3 regions of the Paracoccus sp. R86501 genome follow, and region 2 is predicted to be linked to each of the others. Evidence: riboswitches for the same ligand, from Rfam matches in the RefSeq annotation. Region 2 holds a riboswitch; each other region holds the start of a gene.
The links. Region 2 has a riboswitch for thiamine pyrophosphate ahead of thiC (phosphomethylpyrimidine synthase ThiC). Riboswitches for the same ligand answer to the same signal wherever they lie in the genome.
Positions count from the first base shown of each region.

Region 1: linked by a shared signal. The riboswitch ahead of SJY40_RS14410 (thiamine ABC transporter substrate binding subunit) and the one ahead of thiC (phosphomethylpyrimidine synthase ThiC) in region 2 are both predicted to bind thiamine pyrophosphate.
Region 3: linked by a shared signal. The riboswitch ahead of thiD (bifunctional hydroxymethylpyrimidine kinase/phosphomethylpyrimidine kinase) and the one ahead of thiC (phosphomethylpyrimidine synthase ThiC) in region 2 are both predicted to bind thiamine pyrophosphate.

Region 1 is NZ_JAXHPZ010000001.1:2,936,951-2,947,703, forward strand. Features, by position in the region: gene cydB (cytochrome d ubiquinol oxidase subunit II) at 1-442, shown strand, start outside; gene SJY40_RS14380 (DUF2474 family protein) at 442-546, shown strand; gene SJY40_RS14385 (DUF1850 domain-containing protein) at 543-911, opposite strand; gene SJY40_RS14390 (TRAP transporter permease) at 911-3,016, opposite strand; gene SJY40_RS14395 (TAXI family TRAP transporter solute-binding subunit) at 3,072-4,028, opposite strand; gene SJY40_RS14400 (ATP-binding cassette domain-containing protein) at 4,112-4,804, opposite strand; gene SJY40_RS14405 (thiamine/thiamine pyrophosphate ABC transporter permease ThiP) at 4,797-6,335, opposite strand; gene SJY40_RS14410 (thiamine ABC transporter substrate binding subunit) at 6,311-7,291, opposite strand; TPP riboswitch at 7,323-7,423, opposite strand; gene mutS (DNA mismatch repair protein MutS) at 7,493-10,123, shown strand; gene aroC (chorismate synthase) at 10,120-10,753, shown strand, end outside.
Region 2 is NZ_JAXHPZ010000001.1:557,760-568,512, forward strand. Features, by position in the region: gene SJY40_RS02850 (cytochrome c) at 1-1,104, shown strand, start outside; gene SJY40_RS02855 ((2Fe-2S)-binding protein) at 1,125-1,598, shown strand; gene SJY40_RS02860 (molybdopterin cofactor-binding domain-containing protein) at 1,591-3,915, shown strand; TPP riboswitch at 3,991-4,113, shown strand; gene thiC (phosphomethylpyrimidine synthase ThiC) at 4,218-5,990, shown strand; gene SJY40_RS02870 (MBL fold metallo-hydrolase) at 6,028-6,981, opposite strand; gene SJY40_RS02875 (GntR family transcriptional regulator) at 7,192-7,872, opposite strand; gene SJY40_RS02880 (aspartate/glutamate racemase family protein) at 8,001-8,699, shown strand; gene SJY40_RS02885 (NCS1 family transporter) at 8,732-10,090, shown strand; gene SJY40_RS02890 (aldehyde dehydrogenase family protein) at 10,129-10,753, opposite strand, start outside.
Region 3 is NZ_JAXHPZ010000001.1:973,177-983,929, forward strand. Features, by position in the region: gene SJY40_RS04800 (FAD-dependent oxidoreductase) at 1-944, opposite strand, end outside; gene thiD (bifunctional hydroxymethylpyrimidine kinase/phosphomethylpyrimidine kinase) at 937-1,740, opposite strand; TPP riboswitch at 1,806-1,908, opposite strand; gene chrA (chromate efflux transporter) at 1,949-3,238, opposite strand; gene SJY40_RS04815 (DEAD/DEAH box helicase) at 3,467-5,401, shown strand; gene SJY40_RS04820 (ABC transporter ATP-binding protein) at 5,615-6,718, shown strand; gene SJY40_RS04825 (ABC transporter substrate-binding protein) at 6,833-7,909, shown strand; gene SJY40_RS04830 (ABC transporter permease) at 7,965-9,266, shown strand; gene SJY40_RS04835 (ABC transporter permease) at 9,272-10,225, shown strand; gene SJY40_RS04840 (AEC family transporter) at 10,241-10,753, opposite strand, start outside.

The sequences.
Region 1 (10,753 bases), 2.4 Mb from region 2:
CATGCGCCGCAAGGCCTGGGTTTTGGGCATCGCCACGGTGATCTTCATCGGCATCGTCAGCCTGTGGACGCCCTTCCTGCAGGACGGATACTACAGCCGCTGGTTCGGAGGCTGGAACATCGCCCTTGCCGCCTGCGTCGGCGTCGCCGTACTGGCGCTGGCCTTCGGCATGTTCCGCACGCTGACCGTGCGCCACCACGATTACTGGCCGTTCTTCTTTGCGCTGGGCCTGTTCATCCTTGGCTTCGCGGGACTGGGCTTCTCGATGTTCCCCTACATCGTCCCCGTCGAGATCACCATCTGGGAGGCCGCCGCCCCCCGCAACAGCCAGATCTTCATGCTGGTCGGCGCTGCGATCCTGATCCCGATCATCCTGACCTATACGGCGTTTTCCTATTGGGTGTTCCGCGGCAAGATCATCCCCGGTGAGGGGTATCACTGATGCGGCAGGGCTTCGGAAAGTTCGCGTGGTTCGTGGGCATCTGGCTGGCCAGTGTCGCCTGCATCGGGACGGTGGCCTTTCTGATCCGGCTGTGGATTGTCTAGGGCTGGGTGCAATCGGGGGCGGACCACAGATGCAGTGGATCGCCCCCTTCCGGCAGGGCGTGACACTGGCCGCCCGCACATAACTGCCAGCCGCCGACCGTCGCCCCAGATGCGCCCAGCCAGATATCACGCTGTGGCGGAACGGTCGGCGTAAATTCCCAGACTCCATCACGCAGAACAGCATCGGGCGGGGGTTCCATCCCCGCACCCGACGCCGTTATCCGCGCCGCGACGGGGGCCAGCCCCGCATCGGTAATCTGCCAGCGTTCCCACCAGACGGTGTGTTCGACCGAATGCTGCCAATCCAGCGTGAATTCCGCCGTGGCCAGCGACAGCAAAAACGCCCCGCTGGCCACGCACAACATCAGGCCACGACCTTGCGTAGCCGCAGCCAGTGCATCGCGCCGAAGACCAGCGCCAGCGCAAAGCCCAATTCGTCCGACAGCGGCATCGCCACAATCAGCGCCACCCCTGCGGCAAAGGCCAGCGTGCGTTCCACGACATTGGTGCGGTCAAGAAAATACCCGACCATCGCCACGCCCCACAGCCCGACGCCCAGCACCGTTTTCAGCAGGATATAGGCGACCTCGACCGGATAGCCCCAGGCTTCGGCGATCGGGCCGCCATCCTGCAGCATCAGCGATGGCGTATAGACCGCCATGAACGGGATGATGAACCCCGCCGCTGCCAGCCGGATCGCCTGCATGGAAATCTTCAGCCCCGAGGTCTTGGCAATTGGCCCCGCCGCAAAGCAGGCCAGTGCCACGGGCGGCGTCAGATCGGCCATGATCCCGAAGTAGAAGACGAACATATGGCTGACCAGCAGTGGAACCCCAAGCTCCATCAACGCCGGACCCGCAAGGGACGAGGTGATGATATAGTTCGGGATCGTCGGAATCCCCATGCCCAGAACAAGGCAGGTCAGCATGGTCAGGAACAGCGACAGGAACAGGTTGTCCTGACCGATGGCAATAATCGCCCCGATAAAGGTCGATGCGATGCCGGTCAGCGTCAGCGTGCCGATGACAACGCCGACAATGGCACAGGCCATGCCGACGGGCAGGGCGTTGCGCGCCCCTTGGGCCAGCGCATCACGGATGATGCCGATGGTCGGGCGGGCGCCTTTGGACATCGCGCAGGCCAGCACCAATGCAGCGATCACCGCGACCAGCAGGTTGATCCCGTATTTCAGGAACAGCGCCGAGGCGACCCCAAGCGCCAGCCAGAAGATGACGCGGAAGGCATATGGTCCGATCATCGCCGCCAGCGGCGCGCCAAGGATCAGCACCGTCACCAGCGCCAGACCCATCGTGCCCGCAAAGATCGGCGTATAGCCCGCGAACAGCAGATAGACCAAGGCCGCCAGCGGCAGCACCAGCGGCCATTGATCGCGCACGGCGTGCCACGGGTTCGGCAGGCTGGCACGGGGCAGGCCCTTCAGGTTGTCGCGTCCGGCCTGCAGCCAGACCATCCAGAAGACCACGCCGAAATAGAGCAGCGCCGGAATGATCGCCGCCTTGACCACGGATGCATAGGGGACGTTCAGCGTCTCGGCCATGATGAAGGCCACGGCACCCATGACGGGGGGCATGATCTGGCCGCCCATGGATGCCGTCGCCTCGACCCCGCCGGCAAAGGCCGGTTTGAAGCCGGATTTCTTCATCATCGGAATGGTGAACTGGCCGGATGCGACGACATTGGCCACCCCCGACCCCGAAATCGTCCCCATCAGCGCCGATGACAGCACGGCCACCTGCGCAGGCCCGCCGCGCACGCCACCGACCAGCCCAAGGGCGAAATCATTGAACAGGTTCAGCATGCCTGCGCGTTCAAGAAACGCCGCGAAAACCACGAAAATGAAGATATAGGCGCTGCTGACATAGATTGGGCTGCCATAGATGCCCTCGGTCCCGAAGGCGAAATGTTCGACGATCTGCTCGAACCCATAGCCGCGATGGATGAAGGGCGGCGGCAAATGCTGGCCAAGGAAGCAATAGGCGAGGAATATCCCCGCGATGGCAGCCAGGGGCCAGCCCATCAGGCGGCGCGCACCCTCGAACACCAGAACGACAAGGATGGTGCCCATCACCAGATCCATCTGCGTCAGGAAGCCGGTGCGGCGGATCAGGTCGTTGTATTCGACCCAGTTGTAGATGCCGGTGGAGAACCCCAACAGCCCAAGCGCCCAAAAGAAGGCCTGCCCACGCTGCGTCTTAGCGACGAGGTTGCCGACAAGGCCAAAGCCCAGCAGCAGCAGGAACCCCACATGCATGGCGCGGACAACCTGACTTGGCAGGCTGCCGTAACCCGCGGCCCACAGTTGGAACAGGGAAAACACGACCGCCAGCCAGAAGGCGACGCGGCCCATGATGCCGGTGCCGAAACCGGGGGGCAGGCCCTCGCTGAATTCGGCCTCGGCGGTGGGATCAAGCGTGGCGGGCCCGCTTGCGGGGGGATGGGATGCGGACATCGGGGACCTTTCGTGGGGGATCGGCCCGCAGCCTGTGCCGCGGGCCAAGAGTCGCTTACTCGATCAGGCCGATTTCGCGGTAATAGCGTTCCGCGCCCGGATGCAGCGGGATGGAGATTCCGTCCATCGCAGTCTCTGCCGAGATGCCCCCCGCCGCTGCATGGGCCGAGGTCATGCGGTCCAGATTTTCAAACAGCAGCTTGGTCATCTGATATGCGGTTTCCTCGCTGACGCCGTCATGGCTGATCAGCATGTTGCCGACGGCTGCGGTCGGCACGTCCTGATCCTGGCCGGTATAGGTGCCTGCCGGGATCACGCTTGGCACAAAGGGCGCGCCGATGGTCTGGACGGTTTCTTCGGGGATGGCGACGATGCTGATGTCATGGGTGGATGACAGGTCCTTGATGAACGCGACCCCCAGCCCTGATGATTGCAGCGTCGCCTCAAGCTGGCGGTTCTTGATCAGCTCGCCCGATTCCGCGAAGGGCAGGTATTCGACCTTGCCCAGATCATCATAGCTCATGCCGGCGGCGGCAAAGATGGCGCGGGCGTTCAGTTCGGTGCCGGATGCGGGGGCGCCCACGGACATGGTCTTGCCGCGCAGATCCTCCAGCGTGGTCACACCTGCCGAGGCATCGGCCACGATCTGGATATAGTTGGGATAGATGGCGGCGATGGCGCGCAGTTCCTCCAGCTTGCGGGGGAAGCCGGCCTCCTCGTTTCCTTCCCATGCGGCCTGAACACTGTCGCCAAGGGCGAAGGCAATCTCGCCGCGGCCTTGGGCCAGCAGGTTCAGGTTCTCGACGCTGGCCTTGGTGGCCTGCACCTGCGTGCGCGACCCTTCGATGCCCTCGGCATAGATTTCCGACAGGGCGACCCCAAGCGGGTAATAGACGCCCGAGGTGCCGCCGGTCAGCACGTTGATGAAGTCCTGCGCCTGTGCCATGGGCGCGGTGGCCATCAGCCCGCCCAGGGCTGCGATCGGAACGGCGGTGGCGATGCGATGGAACATGTGGTCTCCTCCCATGATGTTCTGGGGCGGAGCGTAGCAAGCTATCTGCGTTGCGGGAACATGATGTTTTGCAGGGCGCGAACTTATCCCAGATAGGCGCGCAGACCGGGGGGCGGGTTGTCCAGCAGCGGGCCTGTGTCGCGTGGTGGATGGGCGCGGCCATCCTCGACCAGAATGGTCTGGGGGGAAAAGACGCGGGCATCCTGCGGGTTATGGGTGACCATCAGGACGGTGGCGTCCGTCCTGTCGGCAATGCCTGTCAGCAGGGACAGCATCTCGGACTTGAGGGCGGGGCCAAGGGCGGCGAAGGGTTCGTCCAGCAGCAGTACGGGCCGCGCCCGCAGCAGCACGCGAGCCAGCGCGACGCGGCTTTGCTGGCCACCCGACAATGCAGCGGGGCGGCGGTCGCCCGTGCCGGACAGCCCGACCTGATCCAGCACTTGCGTCACGCGGTCCTTCTGATCAGTGTCCAGTCGTAGATCAGCTCGCAGTCCCATGCCTATATTTCGTTTCACTGTAAGGTGTGGAAACAAATTGTGGTGTTGAAAGAGGGTCGAAATAGGCCGATCCCCCGGTGCCATCTGCGTCATATCCTGCCCGTCCCACAGGATGCGCCCCTGATTGGGTGCCAGAAATCCACCAATCAAAGACAGCAGCGTGGATTTGCCGGACCCCGAGGCTCCGATCACCGCAAATCGTCCGCCCTTGGGCAGGGACAGGTCGGCGGTCAGGCTGAAATCGTCATGTCGGATTGCGATATCCCGAAGTTCAAGCATCCAAGCGGCCCCCTTTGTCGAACATCCAGAACAGCCCGAAGCTGAGCGCCATCAGCAGTACCGCCGCGCCTGCCGCATCCGCCATGCGATAGCTATTCATTAACTGATACAGCTTCAGCGGCAATGTCGGCTGGTCGCTGGCGAACAGTGTGATCACACCCAGATCGCCCATCGCCAAAGCCGCAGCCAGGCCTGCGGCAAAGCCCAAGGGGCGCGCCAGACGCGGAAGGGTCAGGTATCGCAGCCGCGCCCAGCCTCTCAGGTCCAATGATGCCGCAAGCTGGCCATAATCATCCTGCAGGCTGCGTGCCGCCGGGATCAGCGCCCGCAGCCCGAAGGGCAGGGCCATGGCGGCGTTGATCGCCACCGTCACTGGCAGGGCCATCTGCTGCGGGCCGGCCACGTCGCGCAGCAGGATGAACAGCCCCGTCCCCAGAACCAGAGGCGATGCGATCAGGGGCAGCATACCCGCCGCCTCGACCCAACGGCCCGCGCCGCGTGCGATGGCCAGGGCCAGCATCAGGCACAGCGCCACCGCCAACAGGGCCGAGGTGACGGCCATCACCACCGACCGCCCCGCCGCCCACCAGACGTCAGGCGCCAGCGCAGGCAGGCGCGGCACGCCCACCGCCAGAACCGCCACCAAGGGCCACAGCAGGAACCCCGCCGCCAGTGCGATGATTGCCGCATCGGAACAGACACGCCAGCCGCGCGGCCCGACCGGCCCTTGGCCTGCATCCATGCCCACGCCAAAGCCCGCCGGAATGGCGATCCAGCGCGCCGCCAGCATCGCGGCAATGCACAACCCGATCTGCACCAAGCCCAGCGTCGCCGCCCGTCCCAAGTCGAAATCAAAGCGGAACGCCTGATAGATCGCCAGCTCGACCGTGGTGGCACGCGGGCCGCCGCCAAGGGCCAAAGCGACGGTGAAAGACGTCAGGCAGACCAGAAAAACCGCCAGCCAGACGCCGGGCAGGGCCGCACGCAGCATCGGGCGTTCCAGATGGCGGGCGACATCGGCGGGGGCAAAGCCAAGGCTGGATGCCAGACGGAAGCGTTCGGAAGGGATCGCCTGCCAGCCTTGCAGGATCAGCCGCACCGACAGTGGCAGGTTGAAAAACACATGCGCCAGAATCACGCCCTGCCAGCCATAGATGCCCAGTTCGGGCAGGCCCAGGGCACGCAGGCCCTCGTTCAGCGCGCCGTTGCGCCCGAAGACCGAGATCAGTCCCATGATCGCCACGATCACCGGCAGGATGAAGGGCGCGCCCAGCAGCGTGACCAGCAACCCGCGCCCGCGAAAGCGCCGCCGCGCCAGCGCCCGCGCGACGGGCACCGCCAGCGCCGCCGACAGCGTGGCCGACAGCGCCGCCTGCCAGACGGTGAAGCGCACCGCGCGCCAGTCCCATTCTCCCAAGCCCGACAACCCGCCCGCCTGCCATGCGACAGCGGCCAGCGTGCCAAGGATCAGGGCCGCAAGACCGGCGGCGACGATGCGACCGGATATCACCCCGCGAAGGCGCGCAGCCATTCGTCCAGCGCCGGCTGGCGCAGGGCTTCGGCCTCGTCCTCGGAATAGAACAGCGTTTTTTCGGGGCGGGGCAGGTCGCGCATGACCTGCGGCCAGTCGTCCTGCGGCAGCTTGGCGGGCAGGGACCAATTGGCCAGCGGGATGGTCTTCTGGAATTCCGGCGTCAGGATCCAGTCCATGAATTGCTGTGCCAGTTCGGGCTGATCGGTCGATGCGACCTGCGCTGCCAGTTCGGCCATGAAGTAATGACCTTCGGGGAAGATGGCGGCCTTTTTGGTCAGGTCGTCTTCCGCTGCAATGTGATAGGCGGGCGAGGTGGTGTAGGAGAGGACCATATCCGCCTCTCCGTCCGTGAACATGCCATAGGATTCCGACCAGCCGCGCGTCACGGTCAGCACCTTGGGGGCCAGCTTGGCCCAAGCCTCGGGCGCGTCATCGCCATAGACCTGCTTGACCCACAACAGTAGCGCTAGGCCGGAAATGGACGACCGCGGGTCCTGGATCACGATCTTCAGATCATCGGGCGCGTCCAGCAATTCCTGAAAGCTGGCGGGCGGGTTTTCCAGCCGCGTTTCGTCATAGATGAACGCCGTTTCGCCCCAGTTATAGGGCAGGAAGATGTCATCGCTCCACTCCACCGGCAGCGACATGTCGGAGGTGTCCTGCCCGTGGGGCGCAAACAGGCCCGACGCGCGGGCGCGGGCGGTGACATCGGTGTTCAGGCCGAAGACGATGTCGGCGTCCGTCCCCTCACCCTCCATCAGCAGGCGGGGCAGGATGTCGCCGGTGACGAAGTCCAGGGTGCAATCGCAGAAGGCCTCGAATTCGGATTTGATCGTCGGGCCGGGGCCCCATTCGCTGGCGATGTAATCGCTGGCATAGACGGTCAGCGCGCGGTCCTGCGCCAAGGCGGGGGTCGCGGCCAGCAGGGCGGTGGCGATGAACAGGGGTTTCAAGGCAGTCTCCTCTCAAACGGGTTTCGAAAGAAAGGACAGCCGTCACCTTCCCTCCGCCGGGTGTCAGCCGGATCAGGTTCAACGGGTCCGCAATTGCGTCTCATCCCATGCAGGGCACCCCGAGGTTGGCCTGAATGTAATGGTTTAACCGCAGCACGCAAGCGGCTAGATACGGGGCCGGATGACAGTGACGGAATACCCATGACCGACCAGCCCACCCCGATGATGGCGCAATATCTGGCGATCCGCGAGGCGAACCCCGGTGCGCTGCTGTTCTATCGCATGGGCGACTTCTACGAGATGTTCTTCGACGATGCCGTGCAGGCCGCAGCCGCATTGGACATCGCGCTGACCAAACGCGGCACGCATCAGGGCGAACCGATCCCGATGTGCGGCGTGCCTGTCCATGCGTCGGAAAGCTATCTGTTGCAGCTGATCCGCAAGGGCTTCCGCGTCGCCATCGCCGAACAGATGGAGGACCCTGCCGAGGCCAAGAAACGCGGTAGCAAGTCCGTCGTGGCCCGCGATGTCGTTCGCCTTGTCACCCCCGGCACCCTGACCGAGGAATTGCTGCTGGAGGCGCGCCGCCACAACTACCTTGCCGCCTATGCGCAGGTCCGTGACGAAGGCGCGCTGGCGTGGGTCGATATTTCGACCGGTGCCTTTCAGGTGATGGAATGCCCGCCCGCGCGGCTGGCCCCCGAACTGGCCCGCCTGACCCCGCGCGAGGTTCTGGCCGCAGGCTATGAATTCGAGGAGCTGGTGCAGGATGCCGGTGCCGCCCTGACCGATCTGCATGCCGGTGCCTTTGACAGCAGCGCGGGCGTGCGGCGGCTATGCGCGCTTTATGGCGTGGAAACGCTGGACGGGTTCGGCAGTTTCACCCGCGCCGAACAGGGCGCGATGGGCGCAATCGTCGATTATCTGGACATGACGCAAAAGGGCAAGCTGCCGCTGCTGCGCCACCCGATCCGCGAAAAGGCCGGCGGCGCGATGCAGATCGATGCTGCCACCCGCCGCAATCTGGAACTGACCCAAGCCCTGTCCGGTGGTCGCGAAGGGTCCCTGCTGGCCGCCATCGACCGCACGGTAACCGCGCCGGGGGCGCGTCTGCTGGAACGACGCGTCAGCGCCCCCAGCCGTGATCTGGCGCTGATCCGTGCACGTCAGGACAGTGTGGCGATGCTGGTCGATGATCCGCGCCTGCTGACCGATCTGCGCAGCGCGCTGGCACGCGTGCCCGATATGGACCGCGCCCTGTCACGTCTGGCGCTGGAACGCGGTGGTCCGCGCGATCTTGCCGCGATCCGCGCTGGGTTGACCCAAGGGGCCGCCATTGCCGAACGCCTGCCCGATGACGCCGCGCCGGTGCTGCGCGATGCGGTGGCCGATCTGACCGGCCATGACGACCTGATCGACCTGCTGGACGATGCGCTGGTGGCGGAACCACCCCTGCTGGCCCGTGACGGCGGGTTTGTAGCAGAAACCTATGACGAAGATTTGGACCAGACCCGCCGTCTGCGTGACGAAGGGCGCGGGGTCATTGCCGGAATGCAGGCCGAATATGCAGCCATGGCGGGTGTCAGCGCACTGAAGATCAAGCATAACAATGTTCTGGGCTATTTCATCGAAACCACGACCACCCATGCCGAACGCATGATGGCCGCGCCGCTGAACCAGACCTTCATCCATCGCCAGACCACTGCCAACCAGATCCGCTTTACCACCGTCGAACTGTCCGAACTGGAAACCCGCATCCTGAATGCCCGCGACCGTGCGCTGGAGATCGAGCGCGGCATCTATGACCGCCTGCGGGCCGCCGTGCTGGACCGCGCTGGACCCATCGGACAGGCGGCGCGGGCGCTGGCCGAGATTGATCTGGCCGGGGCCTTTGCCGATATCGCCTCCGGCGAAGGTTGGACGCGCCCGCAGGTCGATGACAGCCGCGCCTTTTCCATCACCGGCGGGCGGCATCCGGTGGTGGAACGCGCGCTGAAGCGCAAGGCCGAAAGCTTTGTCGCCAACGACTGCGACCTGACAAAGGGCGCGACCCCTGCAATCTGGTTGCTGACCGGTCCCAACATGGCGGGTAAATCGACCTTTCTGCGCCAGAACGCCCTGATCGCGGTCTTGGCGCAGGCGGGCGGTTTCGTGCCCGCCAGCCACGCCCATATCGGCATCGTCAGCCAGTTGTTCAGCCGCGTTGGTGCCGCCGATGATCTGGCGCGGGGCCGTTCGACCTTCATGGTGGAAATGGTGGAAACCGCCGCCATCCTGAACCAAGCCGACGACCACGCGCTGGTCATCCTGGACGAGATCGGACGCGGCACGGCCACTTGGGACGGGCTGTCCATCGCATGGGCGGTGATGGAGCATCTGCATGCTGCCAACCGCTGCCGCGCGCTGTTTGCCACGCATTACCACGAAATGACCGCCCTGACCGCGCGGCTGGAGGGTGTGGAAAACGCCACTGTCGCCGTGCGCGAATGGGAAGGCGACGTGATCTTCCTGCATGAGGTCCGCAAGGGCGCCGCCGACCGCAGCTATGGTGTGCAGGTGGCGCGTCTGGCCGGTCTGCCCGCGTCCGTTGTCGACCGCGCAAGGCAGGTTCTGGACGCGCTGGAATCGGGCGAACGCCAAGGTGCCGCCCGTCCCGCCGCGCTGATCGACGACCTGCCGTTGTTCCGCGCGGCCCCGCCAGCCCCCGCACCCGCCAAGGCATCCCCGCTGGACGCGGCGCTGAAAGCGGTGCATCCCGACAGCCTGACCCCGCGCGAGGCGCTGGATCTGGTCTATCAATTGAAAGCCCTGACCGAGGACGCCCGAACATGAGCTACAACACTTTCGGCCGCGAATTCCGTTTCACCACCTGGGGTGAAAGCCACGGCCCCGCGCTGGGCGCGACCGTCGATGGCGTCCCCCCCGGCGTCCCGCTGTCCGAGGATTACATCCAGCGCTTCATGGACCGCCGCCGCCCCGGTACCAGCAAACACACCACCCAACGGCGCGAGGCCGATCAGGTCCGCATCCTTTCGGGCGTGTTCGAAGGCGTGACGACCGGTACCTCGATCCAGCTGATGATCGAGAATACCGACCAGCGGTCCAAGGATTACGGCGATATCGCCACCAGTTTTCGCCCCGGTCATGCCGATATCAGCTATCACCTGAAATACGGCGTGCGCGATTATCGCGGCGGCGGTCGGTCATCTGCGCGCGAAACGGCGGCGCGGGTGGCGGCAGGGGCGGCGGCCCATGCGGTGCTGGCGCAGCTGGCGCCCGACATGCAGATCATCGGATATATGGTGCAGATGGGCGACATGCATCTGGACCGCGACCGCTTTGACGCGGATGCCATCGACACCAACCCGTTTTTCCTGCCCGATGCGGGCGCGGTCGATGCATGGTCCGATTATCTGGATGGCATCCGCATGGACCAGAACAGCGTCGGCGCCGCGATCGAGG
Region 2 (10,753 bases):
GAACCCTATGCCGGCAATTACGCGATGGAGACGGGCTTCGGCACCATCTATGCCACGAACCTGACCCCCGACATGGAAACGGGCATCGGCACCTATTCGCAGGCCGCCTTCCGCCGTGCCATGCATGAAGGCGTTGGCCGCGATGGCCGCCACCTGTTCCCCGGCTTCCCCTATGACCACTTCACCAAGATGAGCGATGAGGACATCGACGCGATCTATGCCTTCATCATGTCCGAGGTCGAGCCTGTCCGGACCGTCCAGAAGGAAAACGAGCTGCCCTTCCCGCTGAACCTGCGCTTCCTGCAGGCTGGCTGGAAGACGCTGTTCGTTGATTTCGGCGAATACGAAGCCGATCCCGAGAAGTCGGACGAATGGAATCGCGGGGCCTATCTGGCCGAGGGCATCACCCACTGCGGCGCCTGCCATACCCCGCGCAACGTCCTTGGCGCGGAAAAATCCAGCGAAGAATACGCCGGCGCCGAGATCGACCGTTGGCAGGCCCCCGCCCTGACCGCCGCCAACGCCTCGGCCGTGCCGTGGAACGCCGCCGAGTTCCGCGAGTATCTGATCAAGGGTTCGTCCACCTATCATGGCATCGCCGCTGGTCCGATGGGGCCGGTTGTTCATGCCGGTGTGCGCGGACTGCCCGACAGCGACCTGTCCGCCATCAGCGTCTATTTGGCCGATAAGGTCGGCGGCGATGATCTGGACCCCGCCGACAGCGACGTCGTCCGCGCCAGCCTCGAGCGCAACGCCCCCGACCGCCGCTATCGTCAAGCCGAGGGCGAGCGGCTGTACACCACCGCCTGCGCCGCCTGTCACTATAATGCCAAACAGATCCGCGAAGGCCGTCCCGATCTGGGAATCAACTCCTCGGTCAATCAGGATGATCCCAGCAACCTGATCCAGGTGATCCTTTATGGCGTGAACAGCCATCAGGGCACCGAAGGCGTCGTCATGCCGGGCTTTGCCCAAGCGCTGACCGACGATCAGGTCGCCTCGGTCGCAGCCTACCTGCGCGCCGATCGGGCCGAAAAGGCCCCGTGGGAGAACCTGCGCGAGGATGTCACCCAGCTGCGCGCGCGCGGCCCTGGATCCCACTGAATTCACGAAGGAAACACCTGATGGTAAATTTGAAAATCAACGGGCGTGAGGTCAGCGTCGACGCCGATCCCGATACGCCGCTTCTGTGGGCGATCCGCGACGAGGTCGGGCTGACCGGCACCAAGTTCGGTTGCGGCATCGGCATGTGCGGTGCCTGCACCGTCCATGTCGGCGGTCGTGCCACGCGGTCCTGCATCACCGCGCTTGGCGATGTCGAAGGCGCCGAGATCACCACGATCGAGGGGCTAGACGCCAACGACAGCCACCCCGTTCAGGAAGCATGGCGCAACCTGCGGGTTCCGCAATGCGGCTATTGCCAGTCGGGCCAGATCATGCAGGCAGCAGCCCTGCTGACCGATATTCCTGACCCGAGCGACGACGACATCGACGCCGTCATGACCGGCAATCTTTGCCGCTGCATGACCTATCCGCGCATCCGCCAGGCGGTTCGCGAAGCGGCTTCGGCAAATAGGGGGCAAACCCAGAATGGCTAAGAACAAGATCCTTTCGCGCCTTGGCGCAGGCAGCCCGGCAACGGCGCTGAGCCGCCGCGGCTTCCTGATCTCGATGACGGCTGCCGGTGTGGCCTTCGGCTTCCCGCGCACGTCCCATGCCGCGATGGACCCGCAGGCCGCCGATGGCGTCCCGATCGAGGCCGTGGGTGACACCTTCGAACCGACCATGTGGTATTGGATCGACACAGAAGGCCGCGTGAACGTCAACATCATCCGCGCCGAGATGGGCCAGCATGTCGGCACCGCCATCGCCCGCATCCTTGCGGACGAGTTGGAAGTGTCATGGGACGACGTGCGCATCACCCATGTCGATACGGCGGAAAAATGGGGCACCATGGTCACCGGCGGCAGTTGGTCGATCTGGCAGAGCTGGCCCGTCTATCGCCAGGCCGGTGCCGCAGGCCGCACCGCTCTGATCGAAGCCGCCGCCAGCCAATGGGGCGTGGATGCATCGACCTGTACGGCGCGTGACGGCACGGTCACCGATGGCACCAATTCCACCACCTATGCCGAGCTGGTCAAATCAGGCATCAGCCGCAGCTTTACCGAAGACGAACTGGCCGCCCTGCCGCTGAAGGCGCATTCCGACCTGCGTCTGGTCGGCAAGGACGTCACTGCGCTGGACATCACCAACAAGACCAACGGCAAGACCATCTATGGTCTGGATGCCAAGATTGACGGCATGGTCTATGGCATTCCGATGCTGCCACCGACGCGTCTGGGGTCTTCGGTCGCATCCGTCGATGACAGCGGTGCCAAAGAGATCAAGGGCTATCTGCAGACGCTGACGCTGGACGATCCTTCGGGAACGGTTCCGGGGTGGGTCGTCGTTCTGGGTGAAACCCTGTTCGCCGCCAAGCAGGCTGCCGATCAGATCAACGTCGAATGGAACGCCGGCGAAACCGCGATGGTGTCCGAAGCCGACATCCAGGCGCGGTCGCGCGAACTGATCGCCGATGCCTCCAGCGGGGCGATCCTGCCGACCGAGACGCCCGACACCGCCCAAGCCTTCAAGGATGCCGCAGATACGCTCGAGGCGGATTACACCACCTCGACGGTGCTGCACTTCCAGATGGAACCGCTGAACGCCACCGTCTTCCAGAATGAGGACGGCATCTGGGAAACCCATGCCGGCAACCAGTGGCAGTCGCTGATCCTGCCGACCCTGTCGGCGGCGCTTGAGGTTGAACCCGACAAGATCGTCATGCGCAGCTATATGCTGGGCGGCGGTTTCGGGCGTCGCCTGAACGGCGACTACATCGTGCCCGCCGCGCTTGCCTCGAAGCAATTGGGCGGCAAGCCGGTCAAGCTGGTCTTCATGCGCGAACATGACGTCCAGTTCGACAGCGTCCGGTCGCCAAGCGTGCAGAAACTGCGTATGGCATTCGACGCCGACCAGAAGGTCATCGGCATGGATCACGACGCCGCCGCCGGTTGGCCCACGGGCGTCATGGCACCGTCGTTTATGCCCAAGGGCGTGAACGACCAGCCCTATGATGTCTTTGCCATCGACGGTGCCGACCACTGGTATTCGGTCGGTGCGCATAAGGTTCGCGCGATCGAAAACGAACTGGCCAATCAGACCTTCCGTCCCGGCTGGTTGCGCTCGGTCGGTCCGGGCTGGACCAACTTTGCCGTCGAAAGCTTCATGGATGAAGCCGCAGCCAAGATCGGTGTCGATCCGCTGGAGTTTCGCCAGCAGCATCTGATTGCCGAAGGTTACAACGCCGGCACCGCGCCGGATTCGGTCGGTGGCGCATCGCGTCAGAAGGCGGTTCTGGAACGCGTGGCCAAGATGTCGGGCTATGGCACGGCTGATTTGCCTGCCGATACGGCCATCGGCATCGCAACGACCTTCGGTCAAAGCCGCCAGATGCCGACCTGGACCGCAGGTGCCGTTCAGGTGCATGTGGACCGCGAAACTGGCACGGTCGAGGTCCAGAAGATGTGGCTGGCCTTCGATTGCGGTACGGTTGTTGACCCCGATGGGGCGCGCGCGCAATGCGAAGGTGCTGCACTTTGGGGCCTTTCCATGGCGCTGTACGAAGGGACTGAGTTCGAGGATGGCAACGTTCGCGACCTGAACCTTGGCGGCTACACTCCGCTGCGGATGATCGACACACCGGACATGGAGATCGAGTTCATCGACAGCACCGAAGTGCCGGTGGGCTTGGGCGAACCCGGCACCACGGTCATCGCACCGGCCATCGCCAACGCCATCCAGTCTGCCGTGGGCGTGCGCCTGCGCCATCTGCCGATGCGTCCCGACGATGTGTTGGCCGCGCTTAAGGCCTGATACCAACCGCAGGCGCCCGTCACCGCGGGCGCCTGCATCAAGCTGTTGACAGTTCCCCCCGAAATCGCGAACCTGCCCGCACGTCAGGGGAGTCCCGCCTTAAGGGGACTGAGAGGCTGAGTGGGGGCAACCCCGGTGAAGCGACCCTTTGAACCTGACCCAGTTTATGCTGGCGTAGGAAGACCAAAGGCAGCTTCCCCGACCGACGGGGCGGTCCTTTGGGCCGCAAGGTCCGTCATCGGGCCGCGTGGCCCCTTCATCGCTTGTCTTATCCGGGTCGCCCATTTTTGCGGGAGACACTGATGAAACCCAACCCCCAGATCACCACCGGCCCCATGCCCGCATCCAGCAAGCTGTATGTGCCGGGCGCCATGCATGACATCCGCGTGCCGATGCGCCAGATTGCCCTGACAGGCGAGGCCCCGCTGACCGTCTATGACAGCTCCGGCCCCTATACCGACGGGGGTGCGCGGATGGAGATTCAAAGCGGCCTTCCCCCGGTTCGCGGCAACTGGCTGACGGGCAGGGGCGATGCCGAAGCCTATACCGGACGTCCGCTGACCGCCGCCGATAACGGCTTTGTCGATGGCAAGCGCCTGACCCCCGCCTTTCCGCATCAATGTGATCCGCTGCGCGCCACCAAGGGGGCCGTGACCCAGCTGGCCTATGCTCGCGCCGGTATCATCACGCCGGAAATGGAATATGTCGCCATCCGCGAAAATGAAGGCCGCACCGCCGCCTATACCCGTGACGGAGAGGATTTCGGCGCCTCCATCCCCGATCTGGTCACGCCGGAGTTCGTGCGGTCTGAAATTGCGCGGGGGCGGGCGGTGATTCCTGCCAACATCAACCACCCCGAACTGGAACCGATGATCATCGGCCGCAATTTCCTGGTCAAGATCAACGCCAATATTGGCAATTCCGCCGTGACATCCTCGATGGAGGAAGAGGTCAACAAGATGGTCTGGGCCATCCGCTGGGGTGCCGACACCGTCATGGATCTGTCCACGGGCCGCAACATCCACAACATCCGCGACTGGATCATCCGCAACTCGCCCGTGCCCATCGGGACGGTGCCATTGTATCAGGCGCTGGAAAAGGTCGGCGGCATCGCCGAAGATCTGACGTGGGAGATTTACCGCGACACGCTGATCGAACAGGCCGAACAGGGCGTCGATTATTTCACCATCCACGCCGGCGTGCGGCTGCATATGATCCCCATGACGGCCAAGCGCGTGACGGGCATTGTCAGTCGGGGCGGCTCGATCATGGCGAAATGGTGCCTGCACCATCACCGCGAAAGCTTTCTTTACGAGCGCTTCGACGAGATCTGCGAGATTATGCGCGCCTATGATGTGACCTTCAGCCTTGGCGACGGGCTGCGCCCCGGGTCCATCGCCGACGCCAACGATCAGGCGCAATTCGCCGAGCTGGAAACCTTGGGCGAACTGACGAAGAAAGCATGGGCCAAGGATTGTCAGGTCTTTATCGAAGGTCCGGGCCATGTGCCGATGCACAAGCTTAAGGCCAATATGGACAAGCAGCTTCAACATTGCCACGAAGCCCCATTCTATACGCTTGGGCCGCTGACCACCGATATCGCGCCCGGTTACGACCATATCACCAGCGCCATCGGAGCGGCGATGATCGGTTGGTTCGGGACCGCGATGCTGTGCTATGTCACGCCGAAGGAGCATCTGGGACTGCCGGATCGAGACGATGTGAAGACCGGCGTCATCACCTACAAGCTGGCGGCCCATGCGGCGGATCTGGCCAAGGGGCACCCGGGTGCGCAGATGCGCGACGATGCGCTGTCACGCGCGCGCTTCGATTTCCGCTGGCAGGATCAGTTCAATCTGGGCCTGGACCCCGATACCGCGCGCGAGATGCATGACGAGACCATGCCCGCCGATGCCCATAAGGTCGCGCATTTCTGTTCGATGTGCGGGCCCAAGTTCTGCTCGATGAAGATATCGCATGATATCCGCGCGACGGCGGAAAAGCAGGAAGGCATGGAGCGGATGGCCGATCTGTTCCGCGAAAAGGGCCAGCTTTACGTCCCGGCCGACGGATAAGGCATGGGGGCCCCGCCAGTGTGGCGGGGCCGTCTGATCAGAATTTGTCCATGTCGTTGGCGATGGTCACCTTGCCTTCATAGGTCGAGGCAATGCCACTGTTGATGGCATCCAGATCCTCTTTCAGGCCGGCGGCGATATGGGTCACCACCAGTTCGGGCGCACCCGATGCTGTCGCCAGCTTGCCCAGATCGGCGGGCAGCAGGTGGTGTTCGGACAGGTGCTTCTTGAGGAAGTTGACCTTGTCGTCCGGCATGTTCGGCACGGCCATGCGGGTCGCGGCGATCACGCTGTCCAGTTCGATGACTTCGCCGATCAGCAGGTCTGCACCCTTGGCCAGTTCCTCGACATCCGGGCTGGGGCCGGTATCGCCGGTATAGACGATGGTGCGGTCGGGCGTTTTGAAGCGGAAGGACAGGCTGTGGTATTTCCCGGCCTGCGGGCTGTCGGGGGCGAAGGAGTAATGGGTGTTGTCCGCCGTGGTCACCTCGATCTTGCCGACGGTCAACTGATCGCCCGGCATGATGATGTGGGCAACCGCCAGATCCTCGGGTTTGATCGGTTCGGCGCCGACGCCATATCCGGCCTCCATCGCGGGGGCCAGGGCGGCCAGGATGCCTGCAACCATGTCATCGGTGCCCGGAGGGCCATAGACCTGCAGCGGTTTCACCACATCGGTCTGCAGGCGCAGGGCCAGAATGGCCAACAGGCCCCCGAAATGGTCACCATGCAGGTGGCTGATGAAGACGTTTTCCAGATCGCGCGGCATGACGCGCATCTTGGACAGCTGCTGTGCGGTGCCGTCGCCCGCATCGACCAGCGACAGGATGCCATCGACATTCAACACGTTCGCGGGCTGGGAACGATGGGGCACGGCCACGGGTCCGCCGCGCGTGCCAAGGATGGTGAAGCTGGTTTCCGCCAGAACCGGCAAGGCGGTCAGGGACAGCAGGCCGGCAAGGGCCGCGGTCAGGAATGGGTTGCGTCGCATGAGTATCCTCCCTCACGTAAAATGTCGCCGAAGAGGATGTGCGCCAGCAGGTACCTTGCCTGAAACAAGGCCGGTCCTGCATCGGTTGATGTGACAATCCTCCCTTGTGCGCAGTGTCACGCTGCGCACTTTGGGTACGCTATGTCACAGTGATGCATTGAGGAAATTACATTTATAAATCGACACTATCCACGCAGTGGATACGTCGGTTCAGTCCCGCGGCGTCCTGAGCGCCTTGGATAAGGCGCCTGTTGCAGGAAGATCATCGTCGAAACGGATGCCGGCCTCGATATGGCGCAGGTGCTGGTCCAGCAGAGTCTGGGCGGTTTCCATGTCGCGGGCTTCGATCGCGTCGGTGATGCGGGTGTGTTCGTCATCGGCGCAAAGCGTGCCGTGGCCGGTGGCGTAAAGCCCGATGATCAGCGAACTGCGCATGGTCAGTTCCTCGAGATAGCGCAGTAGCACGGGATTGCGCCCGATGCGGCCCAGCAGCACGTGGAAACCGCGCGACAGGCGCACCGCGGCGGGGCGGTCGCCGCTGCCCTTGGCCAAGGCTTCCTGCGCCAGATGCACGCGCAGGGATGCGATGTCTTCGGCGGTCGCCTGACGGATGGCATTGCGGCAGATCACGACCTCGATGGCGCGGCGGGCCTGAAACACATCGCGGGCGTCCTGAGGCGTCGGAGTGGCAACATAGGCACCGCGGTTGGGCAGGTGATCGACCACCTGATAGGCCGTCAACGTCCCAAGCGCGCGCCGCACATGGGCGCGGTTGCAGCCGAACAGATCCGACAAGGCCTGTTCGCCCAGTTTGGTGCCCGCATGCAGGCGCTGATCGGCAATCGCGTCCAGAATGCTGTCGACAATGACGGTTTCAAGCGGCTTTTCCATGGCTGACAGATTGCACAGCCCGTGATCACACGCAAGAAACATGCGCTTATTATTCGGGCAAAGAAAATATTATCTGATTGTTAACAATCTGTGTTATCAATCCTGCGACTCGGCAGAAGGACGCAGGCATGAAACTGGTTGTCATCAACCCAAACTCCACCACCTCGATGACCGACAAGATCGTGGCATCGGCGCGCGCCGTCGCAGGTCCGCAGGTGCAGGTCATCGGCCGCACCGCCCATGGCGCCCCCGCCAGTATCGAGGGTCATCATGACGAGGTGATGGCCGCCCCCCACCTGCTGCGCGAAGTGGCGCAGGCCGAAAAGGATGGCGCGGATGCCATCGTCATCGCCTGTTTCGACGACCCTGCGATCGGCGCCTGCCGCGAGATCGCGTCCGGCCCCGTCATCGCCATCTGCGAGGCGGGGATGATGGCCGCCAGCATGATCGCGACCTCGTTTTCCATCGTCACGACGCTGCCCCGCTCGGTCCCCGTGATCGAGGAACTGGTTCGCAAATACGGCCAGGACCACAAGTGCCGCCGCGTCCGGTCCGCCGCCATCCCCGTGCTGGCGCTGGAGGAACCCGGTTCGCAGGCCCGCCAACAGGTCCGGGCCGAAATCATGCGCGCCATCGAACAGGACGGCTGCGAGGCCGTGCTGCTGGGCTGCGCGGGCATGGCCGATCTGACGGAATGGCTGACTGCGGAAACCGGCATCCCTGTCATCGACGGCGTGACCGTCGCCACGAAAATGGCCGAGGCGCTTGTGGGCGCCGGGCTGAAGACCAGCAAGATCGGCGCCTATGCGGTGCCCAACAAGAAATAAGACGACCCCAGCTTCCAACAGGGAAAACAGACATGACGTATCAAGACACCGCCGGGGCCGCGCCGCCCCATCCGTCCCGTGGCGACAAGAGCATCGGCCAGGAAAGCCTGGCCCCGCAGCAGACCCGCATCATGGGGTCGTGGTCCTATCTTTTCGCCTGGCTGGGCGGCTGCGTGTCCATCGGCACCTTCACCATCGGGTCGGGGCTGGTCGGCACGCTGAACCTGCTGCAGGTGGTCGTGGCCATTGCCATCGGCTGCACCGTCATCGGGGCGGCGCTGATGATCAACGGGCAGGCGGGGCACCGATACGGCATTCCGTTCATGGTGCAGGCGCGATCGTCCTTCGGCTTTACCGGCACGCGGTTGCCGGCGCTGGTCAGATCGGTCCCGGCGCTGGTCTGGTTCGGCTTCCAAAGCTGGATCGGGGCAGGGGCGCTGAACCTTGTTTCGGAAACCATGTTCGGCTTTTCCAACATCTGGGCCTTCTTCATCGGCTTCCAAGCGTTGCAGATCGGGCTTTCGGTGCTGGGCTTTCACGGCATCAAGTGGCTGGAGAACATCGGCTCGGTCTTCATCATCGGGTCGCTGATCTACATGTTCTTCAGCGTCATCGGCAAATACGGCACCCAGATCAGCGACAATCTTGTCAATGTCAACGGAACATGGGGCGCACCCTTCTGGGGGGCGACGATGCTGTTTCTGGGCATTTATTCCACGATGATGCTGAACGTCTCGGATTACAGCCGCGAACTGCATGACGACGTGGGGCGCGGTCGGCAGGTGGCGATCTATGCCAATTCGATCCTGCCCGCGACACTGTTCATGGGGCTGATCGGGCTGATGGTGTCGGGCGCCACGGGCGAGGTCGATCCGATCAAGGTGTTTTCCAGCGCCGTCAACAACAAGCTGCTGCTGGTGACGACGCTGCTGTTCATCGCCTTCGCGCAGGTGACGACGAACATCCTGAACAACGTCGTGCCGCCCGCCTATGCGCTGATGGATGTCTTCAAGCTGCCCTTCCGCACGGCGGCGGTGCTGGTGGGGCTGCTGGCCTTTGCCACCTTCCCCTGGCTGCTGGTCCGCGATGAAAGCGCGGCGGGGCTGAACCTGTTCATCCAGACCTACAGCGCCTTCCTTGGGCCGATCTTCGCGATCCTGGTGGTCGACTACTATGTGATCCGCGGCCAGAAGCTGAACCTTGACCATCTTTACGATCCGCAGGGGCCATATCGCGGCATCAATCCGGCTGCCGTCATCGCGACGGTGATCGGCGTGGTCTTCGCGCTGATCTTTGCGGGCGTCAGTTGGTACGCCAGCCTGATCCCCGCCGGGGTCAGCTATTACCTGCTGATGAAGATGCTGCCCGCCGCGCGTCGTTTCGCAACCTGAGGTTGGTGGCGCGGGCGGGGGCGACCCCGCCCGTCCGCTCAGATGTCGAAGACCACGCCCTGCGCCAAAGGCAGGTCGCGGGAATAGTTGATGGTATTGGTCGCGCGCCGCATATAGGACTTCCACGCGTCCGATCCGCTTTCGCGCCCGCCGCCGGTTTCCTTCTCGCCCCCGAACGCCCCGCCGATTTCCGCCCCCGAGGTGCCGATGTTGACGTTGGCGATGCCGCAATCGGACCCTTGGACCGACAGGAAGGTCTCGCTTTCGCGCAGGTCGGTGGTGAAGATGGCCGAGGACAGCCCCGCGCCGACGGCGTTGTGCTCCGCCAGCATGGCGTCGAAATCGTCGTATTTCATCACGTAAAGGATCGGTGCGAAGGTTTCGCGCAGCACGGGGCCGGACTGGGACGGCATCTCGACTAAGGCAGGGCGGGCATAGAAGGCATCGGGTTCGCCCGCATCGTGACGTTCGCCACCATGCACCACGCCGCCTGTCTGAGCGGCGGCCTCCAGCGCGGCCTGCATGGCGTCGAAGGCGGCACGGTCGATCAGCGGGCCGACCAGCGCGTCGGTGGTCAGCGGATTGCCGATGCTGACCGTGTGGAAGGCCTTGATCAGCCGCGGCACCAGTTCGTCATAGATATCGGCATGCACGAACAGCCGC
Region 3 (10,753 bases), 420 kb from region 2:
GTTTGATGGGTCAGGTAATCGGCGGCCTGTCGGGCAAGGGCGGGGGCCATCAGATAGCCGTGACGGAACAGGCCGTTCAGATGCAGCACGCGGCCCCGCACCGTCACGCGCGGGATATTGTCGGGGAAGGCCGGGCGCAGGTCGGTGCCGGTTTCCAGAACGCTGGCCTCGGCAAAGCGGGCATCCAGCGCATAGGCGGCCGAGAGCATTTCCAGCAGGGCGCGGGCGGTGACGGCGCGACGGGCGTCGCTCTCGATCTGGGTCGCGCCTAGCATGAAGATGCCACCGCCGCGCGGCACAACATACAGCGAATGGCGTGGATGCAGCAGCCGCACGGGCCGCGTCAGAGTGATGTCGGGGGCGTGCAGGACGATCATCTCGCCCCGGACGCCGCGCAGATCGGGCAGGGGGGCGGCCATGCCGCGGGCGTCGATCACCGGGCCTGCCATGTCCTGCGGCTCTGCGTCGGCGGTTTCAATTGCGACATCGCGCGCCTGCAGGATGGCGACCACATCGGCAAGGGCTTGGCGGGGGTTCAGATGCGCCTCGGGCGGGATATGCAGGGCATGGCGGTGATTGGCCAGATCGGGTTCCAGGCCCCTCAACGCCGCGCCGTCCAGCGCAACGTGGCCCGGCGCGCGGCGGGCAAAGCGTGACAGCTCGGCCCGGTCGCGGTCCAGCGCGACGACCAGCGTGCCGCGGCGGGTGACGGTCGTGACCTGCGCCCAGTCATCGGCGGCCTGCGCGCCAAGGCGGGCGATCACGGGATCAGCAGTGACGCCTTCGCAGATCGGGGCCAGCATGCCGCCCGCCCACCACGAACAGCCGTGCGGACCGGGGGGGCCGTTCCGGTCGATGATGCGCGGGTGCCAGCCCTGTTGCGACAGCTGAAAGGCTGCGAACAATCCAGCGACGCCCGCGCCGATGATGGTGATGTCACGCATGGGACCAGACCGAGTGAAAGTGATGCACCGGCCCGTGCCCATGACCGACCGACAGCATATCCGCCGCCCTGATGGCACCTTGCAGATAGCGATGCGCCATGGCGACAGCATCGGGCAGCGGCAGCCCCTGCGCCATGCCCGCCGCGATTGCCGCCGAGAGGGTGCAGCCGGTGCCATGGGTGTTGCGCGTCGGGTGACGCGGGGCGGTCAATTCGACCACCCCGCCCGGCGTCATCAGCAGGTCGAGGCATTCGGCCCCCTCTGCATGTCCACCTTTCATCAGCACCGCCTGTGCGCCCATGCCCATCAGCGCCTGCGCCTGATCCAGACGCTGATCACGGGTTCGGGCGGTGGGGGTGCCGGTCAGGCGTGCGGCCTCGGGCAGGTTGGGGGTCAGCAGGGTCGCGCGGGGCAGCAGCATGTCACGCAATGCGCCGATGGCGCTGTCATCCAGCAAGGCATCGCCCGATTTCGCCACCATCACCGGGTCCAGCACGATGGGCAGGTCGCACCCCCGCAGCCCCTCCGCGACGGCGCGGATGGCATCGACGCCCCCCAGCATGCCCAGTTTGACGGCGCGGATGTCCAGATCGTCGAAGACCGCGTCCATCTGGGCGGTGATCATCGCGGCGCTTGTGGGGGCGACCATGCTGACGGTGCGGGTGTTCTGAGCGGTCAGGGCGGTGACGACGCTGGCGCCATAGACACCAAGTGCCGAAAAGGTCTTGAGGTCGGCCTGGATGCCGGCGCCTCCGCCGGAATCGGAACCGGCGATGGTCAGGGCGATGGCGGTCAAGATGGCCTCCTTGTGCGGTCGGGGGACATGACGGCGCAAGGGGGAACAAAGGGCGGGGCGGGCCCGCGATCATCTGCACCGTTCCCTCCGCCGGTATGACCCGGATCAGGTTCGATGGGTTGGCTGTCGCCTCTCAGCCCCGGTGACGGGGCACCCCAACGGTTTGCATCTGAAGGCTAGCGGGGTGCGGGATCGCCCGCAAGGGGGATCAGGTCAGACCCGCCATCTGCAGCGCGATCCCCGCCAGCGCGGCCCCGCCCAACAGGGTCGCCATGCCAGGACGCAGGCGCAGGGCCACGAACAGGGTGGCCGCGCACAGCAGGGCCGCCACCGGGTCCAGCGAGGCCATGACCGGCGCATCCACCCGGATCGGACCTGCCTGCCACGGGATGGTCTGCGACCAGATCAGGTGGATGGCGAACCAGAGGGCAAGGTTCAGGATGACGCCCACGACCGCGGCGGTGACGGCACGCAGGGCGGCGGACAGGCGGGCGCTGCGGCGCATCCCCTCCATGAAAGGCGCGCCGATGAAGATGAAGGCGAAGCAGGGCGCGAAGGTCACCCATGTCGCCAGCAGCCCGCCCAGCACGGCGGCCAGCAGCGGATGGGCGTGACCTGCGCCATGCGCCGCCATGAACCCCACGAATTGCAGCACCATGATCAGCGGACCCGGGGTGGTTTCGGCCATGCCCAGCCCGTCCAGCATCTGGGTTGGTTCAAGCCAGCCATAGCGGCCCACGGCCTCTTGCCCGACCCAGGCAAGGACGGCATAGGCGCCTCCGAAGGACAGGACCGCGAGGCGCGAAAAGAAGGTGGCGATGTCGGTAAAGACGCTGCCGGGGGGCAGCATGACCAGCGCTGCCACGGGCGCCAGCCACAGCACCAGCGCCCAACCCGCCGCGCGGCGGGCGGCGCCTGCATCCTGCGCGGGCAGGGGGCGGGCATCGGCGGGTGGCATGCTGCCACCCATCAGCGCACCTGCCAGTGCCGCCATGGCGATGACCAGCGGAAAGGGCGCATCCAGCGCAAAAAGCGCGACGAAGGCCGCCCCCGCAATGAGGCGCAGCGCCGGTCCCTTCAGCGCCCGTCCTGCAAGGCGGATCACCGCCTGCACCACGATCGCCAGCACCGCCGCCTTCAGCCCGAAGAAGATCCCCGCCACAATGCCGACGTCGCCAAGCGTGACATAGATCAGGCTGAGCGCCATGATCGCCGCCACGCCGGGCAGGATGAACAGCACCCCTGCGATCAGCGCGCCGCGTACGCCATGCATCAACCAGCCGATGTATGTGGCCAGCTGCTGCGCCTCGGGGCCGGGCAACAGCATGCAGAAGTTCAGCGCGTGCAGGAAGCGATCCTCGTCGATCCAGCGGCGTTCCTCGACCAGGATGCGGTGCATGACGGCGATCTGGCCTGCGGGTCCGCCGAAGCTGAGCGCGGCGATCCGCGCCCATGTGGCGGCGGCATCCTTGATCGGGGGATGGGCTGTCGGGGGCATCGGGGAACCTGTGTTCGGGGGTCGCGGCATCAGGGCCGCGCGACGGGGGCAAGTCAAGGAAAAGCCGAGGGTAAAAACAGTTGAGATCATCGGTGGACTTTGCGCGCCACGTATCATAGGAACCCCTCTTTGGCTCCGCATGTCCGGGGCGGCGGGTGCAGGGTGGGCCGGTCGCAGCGACGGGGTGCCGCTCATCGGGTGAATGACACCCCCCATTTGGCGAATCAAATGACCGAATTGAACTTCCCCGCACCGCTTCAGGCGGCGCTGGCTTCCAAGGGCTATGACAGCCTGACAACCGTGCAATCCTCCGTCGTGGCCGATGACGCTCAGGGGCGCGACCTGCTGGTTTCGGCGCAGACCGGCTCGGGCAAGACCGTGGCCTTCGGTCTGGCGATCGGCGCAGATCTGCTGCTGGACGGCCAGACGCTGGAAGGCGACCGTCCGCTGGCATTGGCGATCGCGCCGACCCGCGAACTGGCACTGCAAGTCGCACGCGAACTGGAATGGCTGTATGCCGGGACCAATGCCCGCATCGCGACCTGCGTCGGTGGCATGGATTACCGCACCGAACGCCGCAACCTGCAGCAGGGCGCACAGATCGTCGTCGGCACGCCGGGCCGTCTGCGCGACCATATCGACCGCGGCAGCCTCGATCTGACCTCGCTTCGCGCCGCCGTTCTGGACGAAGCCGACGAGATGCTGGATCTGGGCTTCCGCGACGACCTTGAATATATTCTGGCCGCTGCGCCCGAAGAACGTCGCACGCTGATGTTCTCGGCCACCGTGCCGCCTGCCATCGAAAAGCTGGCCCGCGACTTCCAGCGCAGCGCGCTGCGGATTGCCGCCCTTGGCGAAGCCCGCCAGCACGGCGACATCGCCTATCGCGCCTACAGCGTGACGGCACGCGACCGCGAACCGGCGATCTTCAACCTGCTGCGCATGCACGAGGCGCAGACCTCGATCGTGTTCTGCAAGACCCGTGCGAACGTGAACCACCTGTTGGCGCGCATGTCGAACCGCGGCTTCAAATGCGTCGCCCTGTCGGGTGAACTGAGCCAGCAGGAACGCACCCACGCGCTGCAGGCGCTGCGTGACGGACGCGCCCGCGTCTGTGTCGCAACCGACGTTGCCGCACGCGGGATCGACCTTCCGGGTCTGGAACTGGTGATCCACGCCGATCTGCCGACCAACCCCGAAACCCTGCTGCACCGTTCGGGCCGGACGGGCCGTGCCGGTTCCAAGGGTGTTTCGGCGCTGATCGTGCCGTCGTCCGACTACAAGCGCGCACAGCGTCTGATGCAGAACGCCAAGGTCGTGGCCGAATGGGCCAAGGCGCCTTCGGCTGACGAGGTTCGCGAACGTGACGACCAGCGCATGCTGGACCACGAAGCCCTGCGCGACGCGCCGGGCGAGGATGCGCCGCTGGCCGCACAGTTGCTGGAAAAATTCGGTGCCGAACAGGTGGCCGTGGCTTTCCTGCGCATGTGGCGCGAAGGTCGCCCCGCCGCCGAGGAACTGATGGAGACGCAGGCCCCGCCCGCACCCATGGCCCCCCGCGTGCAGCGTGAATTCGGCCCCTCGGTCTGGTTCACCATGTCGGTCGGTCATTCGGGTCGCGCCGAAGCCCGCTGGCTGTTGCCCAAGATCTGCGATGCGGGCGGGATCACCCGTGACAGCATCGGCGCCATCCGCGTCAAGCAGGACCTGAGCTATGTGCAGATCGCACAGGAAGTGGCGGATCGTTTCGGCGATTTCATGGAAATCACCCCCGAGGTGAGCATGCGCCGCATGGAAGGCGCCCCGGATCTGGACGCGCCGATCGAACGCGCCCCCCGTGCGCCCCGGTACGAAGGCCCGCGCGAGGATCGTCCTGCACGCGCCAAGCCTGCACCCCGCCGTAAGGAAGAAGGCTCGCATCAGGACCGCGTCAAGGCGGCCAAGGGCGGCTGGATCCCCGATGACGCAGGTCTGGCCGACCCGCGCACCGAAGGCCCCAAGCCCGCGGTGAAGGCGTGGAAGAAGAAATCCTCGGCCGATGGTGCGGGTCCGCGCAAGCCCGGTGCCGCCGGCAAGCCCGCATGGGCCGCCAAGGGCAAGCCGCGTTTTGAAAAGCCCGCTGGTGGCAAACCCCACCGCAAGGGTCCCAAGCGTCCCGACTGATCTGCACGCTTCGTCGGCGTCCTGACTGAATTTCAGGCAACGCCGCCGGACCCCCGATCACCACAAGAATTGAGCGCGCCCCAGGTCCGATTGGCCTGTCGGGCGCGCTTTCACGTCGGCATGTAGGCATACAATTCATGTTGCATGATTGGCGGATGCCCGCTTAACCTGCATCAGCGCTGAACAAGAAACCGACAACAGGGAGAGCGCCTTTTGCTGGACGACCGACACGGCGAGGCTTTCGTCGCATTCGAGCATGTGCAAAAAAGCTATGACGGACAGACACTTGTCGTCAAAGACCTGAATCTTTCGATCGGCAAGGGCGAGTTTGTGACCATGCTGGGGCCGTCAGGCTCGGGCAAGACCACCTGCCTGATGATGCTGGCCGGTTTCGAAACCGCCACCCACGGAGAGATCCGCCTGGACGGCAGACCGATCAATCAGGTGCCGCCCCACAAGCGCGGCATCGGCATGGTGTTCCAGAACTATGCCCTGTTCCCCCATATGACGGTGGGCGAAAACCTGTCCTTCCCGCTGGAAGTGCGCGGCATGTCGCGCGATGAACGCGAGACCCGCGTCAAGCGGGCGCTGGACATGGTGCAGATGGGCAGTTTCATCAACCGCCGTCCGGCGCAACTGTCGGGCGGTCAGCAGCAACGGATCGCCTTGGCGCGTGCACTGGTCTTCGATCCGCAGCTGGTCCTGATGGACGAACCGCTTGGCGCGCTGGACAAGCAGCTGCGCGAACACATGCAGTTCGAGATCAAGCACCTTCACGAACAGCTGGGCATCACCGTGGTCTATGTCACCCATGACCAGGGCGAGGCGCTGACCATGTCGGACCGCGTGGCCGTCTTCAACGACGGGCGGATCCAGCAGCTGGCGCCCCCTGCAGAGCTGTACGAACGCCCGCAGAACAGCTTTGTCGCGGGCTTCATCGGTGAAAACAACGCACTGCCCGGCACGATCGAACAGCTGGACGGTGAAAAGGCCCTGGTGCGGCTGGACGATGGCGGTCTGATCGACGCGACCGCCGTCAACATCCGCGAAAAGGGGCAGCGCACGACGGTCTCGATCCGGCCCGAACGGGTCGAGTTCAAGCCCGAGATGATGCCCCCCGGCGCCCATACCATCGAGGCTCAGGTCATCGAGGTGATCTATATGGGCGATATCCTGCGCGCGCGTCTGCGGGTCGCGGGGTCGGACAGTTTCGTCATGAAGATGCGCAACACCATCGGCCAGACTCATCTGCAGGCCGGTCAATCCGTCCGCATCGGCTGGCATCCCGAAGATGCCCGCGCGCTGGATCCCATCTGATCCGGCGCCACAGCCGCGAATTGCGGTCCGGCAAGGCTTTGCCAGACCGCCACGCCCCGACGGGGCAAAGAAAACGGACAGAAAGTCCGGCATAAATCCACAAGGGAGCTTACCGTGAAAACCACGCTTATCATGTCCACCGCACTGGCCGGCATCGCATTCGGCGCCACCGCGCAGGAAGTGAACGTCGTATCCTGGGGCGGCGCCTATGAGGCCAGCCAGGTCGAGGCATACAACAAGCCCTTCGCCGAAGAGACCGGCATCAAGGTCAACATGATCGCCGCCGACAACCCCGCCACGCCCCTGCGCGCGCAGGTCGAGGCCAATAACGTCACCGGCGATGTCTTCGACGTCGAAGTGTCAGACGCCATCCGCCTGTGCGACGAGGGCGCCCTGATCGAGATCGACCCGGCCATGCTGCCCGCAGCCCCCGATGGCACCGCCGCTGCCGATGATTTCGTCGATGGTGCGCTGCTGGACTGCGCCGTGGCGAACATCGTCTGGGGCACGGTCATCTCCTATAACACCACCAAGTTCACGGACAACCCGCCGACCTCGGCCGTGGATTTCTTCGACACCGAGACCTTCCCCGGCAAGCGCGGCCTGCCCAAGAACCCCAAGCGCACACTGTATCTGGCGCTGATCGCCGATGGTGTCGCAGCCGCCGACGTCTATGACGAACTGGGCACCGACGAAGGCGTCCAGCGTGCCTTCGACAAGCTGGACACCATCAAGGACGAGGTCGTCTGGTGGGAAGCCGGCGCCCAGCCCGTGCAGCTGCTGGCCGACGGCGAGGTCAGCATGACCACCGCCTATAACGGTCGCATCTTTGACGCGATGGTCGGTGAAAACCAGCCCTTCGAAGTCATCTGGGACGGCCAGTACATGGATCTGGACATGTTCGTGATCCCGGTCGATGCCCCGAACCCCGAAGCCGCGATGGAATACCTGAAGTTCGCCACCGACACGCAGCGGCTGGCCGATCAGGCGCAATACATCAGCTATGGTCCGGCGCGCAAATCCTCGGCCGAGCTGGTCGGCATGTACAAGGACGGCAAGACCGAGATGGCGCCGCATATGCCCACCTCGCCCGAGAACCTTGAAAACGCCGTCCTGGACGACCCGGAATTCTGGGCCGACCATTCCGCCGAACTGAGCGAGCGTTTCAATAGCTGGCTCGCCTCTTCCTGATGCAAAACGCCGTCACCCCGGTCATGGGGTGACGGATCCGAATATCGGGGACGACATGGCGAATACCGCACTTGATCCGCATGCTGCCGTCGCTGCCACCGCATCCGGTGTCGCAACGCAGCCCTTGACCACCGCAGATGGCAAACCGCTGGTCCGGGCCCTGGCCCGCAGCCAGTCGCGCGCCCGCCGCAAGGCCTTTCTTCTGGTGCTGCCCCTGCTGGCCTTCATCGTCATCACCTTCGTGGTGCCCATCGGCCAGATGCTGCAGCGATCCTTCCACAACGACGGCTTTTCCGCGAACATGCCGAACATCTCGGCCTGGTTCGCCCAGACCGAGCGCGGGACCGTGCCCGACGATGCCGCATGGCAGGCGCTGGCAACCGACCTTCAGGCCTCGGCCGAGGCGCGCAACATCGGCGTGGTCGGCACCCGTGTGAACTATGACATGCCGGGGACGCGTTCGCTGTTCACCTCGACCGGGCGCAAGGTCCGCAAGGGGATCGAGCCGCCATATCAGCAGACCCTGCTGGAGATCGATGAGGAATGGGCCGACCCGCAGCTTTGGGCGACCATGCGCGAGGTCTCGACCCCCTATACCGCGAACTTCTATCTGGCGTCGGTTGACCGGACACGCGACGTGGATGGCAATATCCAGCAGGTCGATGAAAACCAGCGTGTCTATCTGATGCTGTTCTGGCGGACCTTCTGGCTGTCGGGGCTGATCACGGCGCTGACCTTCGTGCTGGGCTTTCCCATCGCGCATCTGCTGGCGACCCTGCCGATGCGGAAATCGAACCTGCTGATGATCCTTGTGCTGCTGCCGTTCTGGACGTCGCTTCTGGTGCGCACCACCAGCTGGATGGTGCTGTTGCAGCAGCAGGGCGTGATCAACGACATCCTGGTCTGGCTGGGCGTCATCGGCGGCAGCCAGCGGTTGCAGATGATCTACAACCAGACGGGCACGATCATCGCGATGACGCATATCCTGCTGCCCTTCATGATCCTGCCGCTTTACTCCGTGATGCGGACGATCAACCCGTCCTATGTCCGGGCCGCGCGCAGTCTGGGGGCGACCAGCTGGACGGCCTTCCGCCGCATCTATTTCCCGCAGACGCTGCCGGGGCTGGGGGCGGGGGCCATGTTGGTCTTTATCCTGGCGGTCGGCTATTACATCACGCCCGCGCTGGTCGGCGGTTCTTCGGGGCAGCTGATTTCCAACATGATCGCGCAGCACATGACCTCGACCCTGAACTGGTCGATGGCCGCCGCCCTTGCCGCCCTGCTGCTGGGTGCGGTTCTTGTCCTCTACTGGCTCTATGACCGGTTGGTGGGCGTCGACAACCTGAAGCTGGGGTAACCGATATGGCCGTACCATCCTATGCAACCCCGCTGGAGCGCGTCTGGCATTACGCCTATGTGGCGATCTGCGTGGCGATCTTCTTCTTCCTGATCGCCCCGATCATCGTCATCATGCCCTTGTCCTTCAACGCCGAGCCCTATTTCACCTTCACCGACAAGATGCTGTCCTTCGATCCCGAAGGATACAGCACGCGCTGGTACGACAGCCTGCTGACCTTCGGGATGCAGGCGCCCGACGCCACCCGCGACATGTCGTGGTGGGCGGATGCCTGGGCGAATGCGAAATGGGTCAAGGCGGCGAAGAACTCGATCATCATCGGGGTCTGCGCGACCATCGTGGCGACATCACTTGGCACGTTGGCGGCGCTTGGGCTATCGCGTCCGGAAATGCCCTTCCGCCGGACGATCATGGCGATCCTGATCTCGCCCATGATCGTGCCGCTGATCATCACGGCCACGGGGATGTTCTTCTTCTATTCGAACCCCTGCGAACTGCTGACCATTTTCGGCCTATCCCCCCAATGCGGCAAGCTGGCGGGCAGCTATCTGGGGGTGATCCTGGCCCATGCCACGCTTGGCATTCCCTTTGTCATCATCACCGTGACGGCGACGCTGGTGGGCTTCGATCAGTCGCTGAACCGTGCGGCGGCATCTTTGGGTGCGAACCCGCGGGTGACCTTCTTCCGGGTCACCATGCCGCTGATCCTGCCGGGCGTCGTGTCGGGGGCGCTGTTCGCCTTCGTCACCTCGTTCGACGAGGTCGTGGCCGTGCTGTTCATCGCAGGCCCCGAACAGCAGACCATCCCGCGCCAGATGTGGAACGGGATCCGCGAACAGATCAGTCCGGCGATCCTAGCGGTGGCGACGCTGCTGGTGATCTTCTCGATCGCGCTGCTGACGACGGTGGAGCTGCTGCGTCGCCGGTCCGAACGCATCCGCGGGCTGTCTCCGCAATGACCTGTCGGCTGGTGGTCAGGGAAGGATCGCCAGCCACATCCAGATGCTGAGCGTCGAAATGGCGGTCGCGACCAACACGGTCGAGGCCGCCACGCGCTTGGCAGCGCCATAGATGTTGGCGAACAGATAGGCGTTGATCCCCGGCGCCATGGCCCCCGTCAGCACCGCCGACCGCATCCCCGCCACATCCAGCCCGAACAGATGCCCCATCCCGAAGGTGATGGCCGGATGCAGCAGCAGCGAACAGGCGCAGCACATGGCGATGGTCGCCATATCCCCTTCGGGGCGATAGCGGTAGAGAACACCGCCCAGCCCGAACAGCGCCGCGGGCAGTGCCGCCCGCCCGATCATGTCCACCCCGTCCCAGAAGCCCGTCGGCAGCACCAGCCCCGCCTGCATCAGCAGGTTGGTGACCAGCCCCAGCAGAATGCCGATCACCAGCGACGTCCTCAGCACGCCCGACAGCGCCCGCAGCGCCACGCGGCCCACTGACAGATCGCTGCCGCGGGCGCGCGTGAACTCCATCAC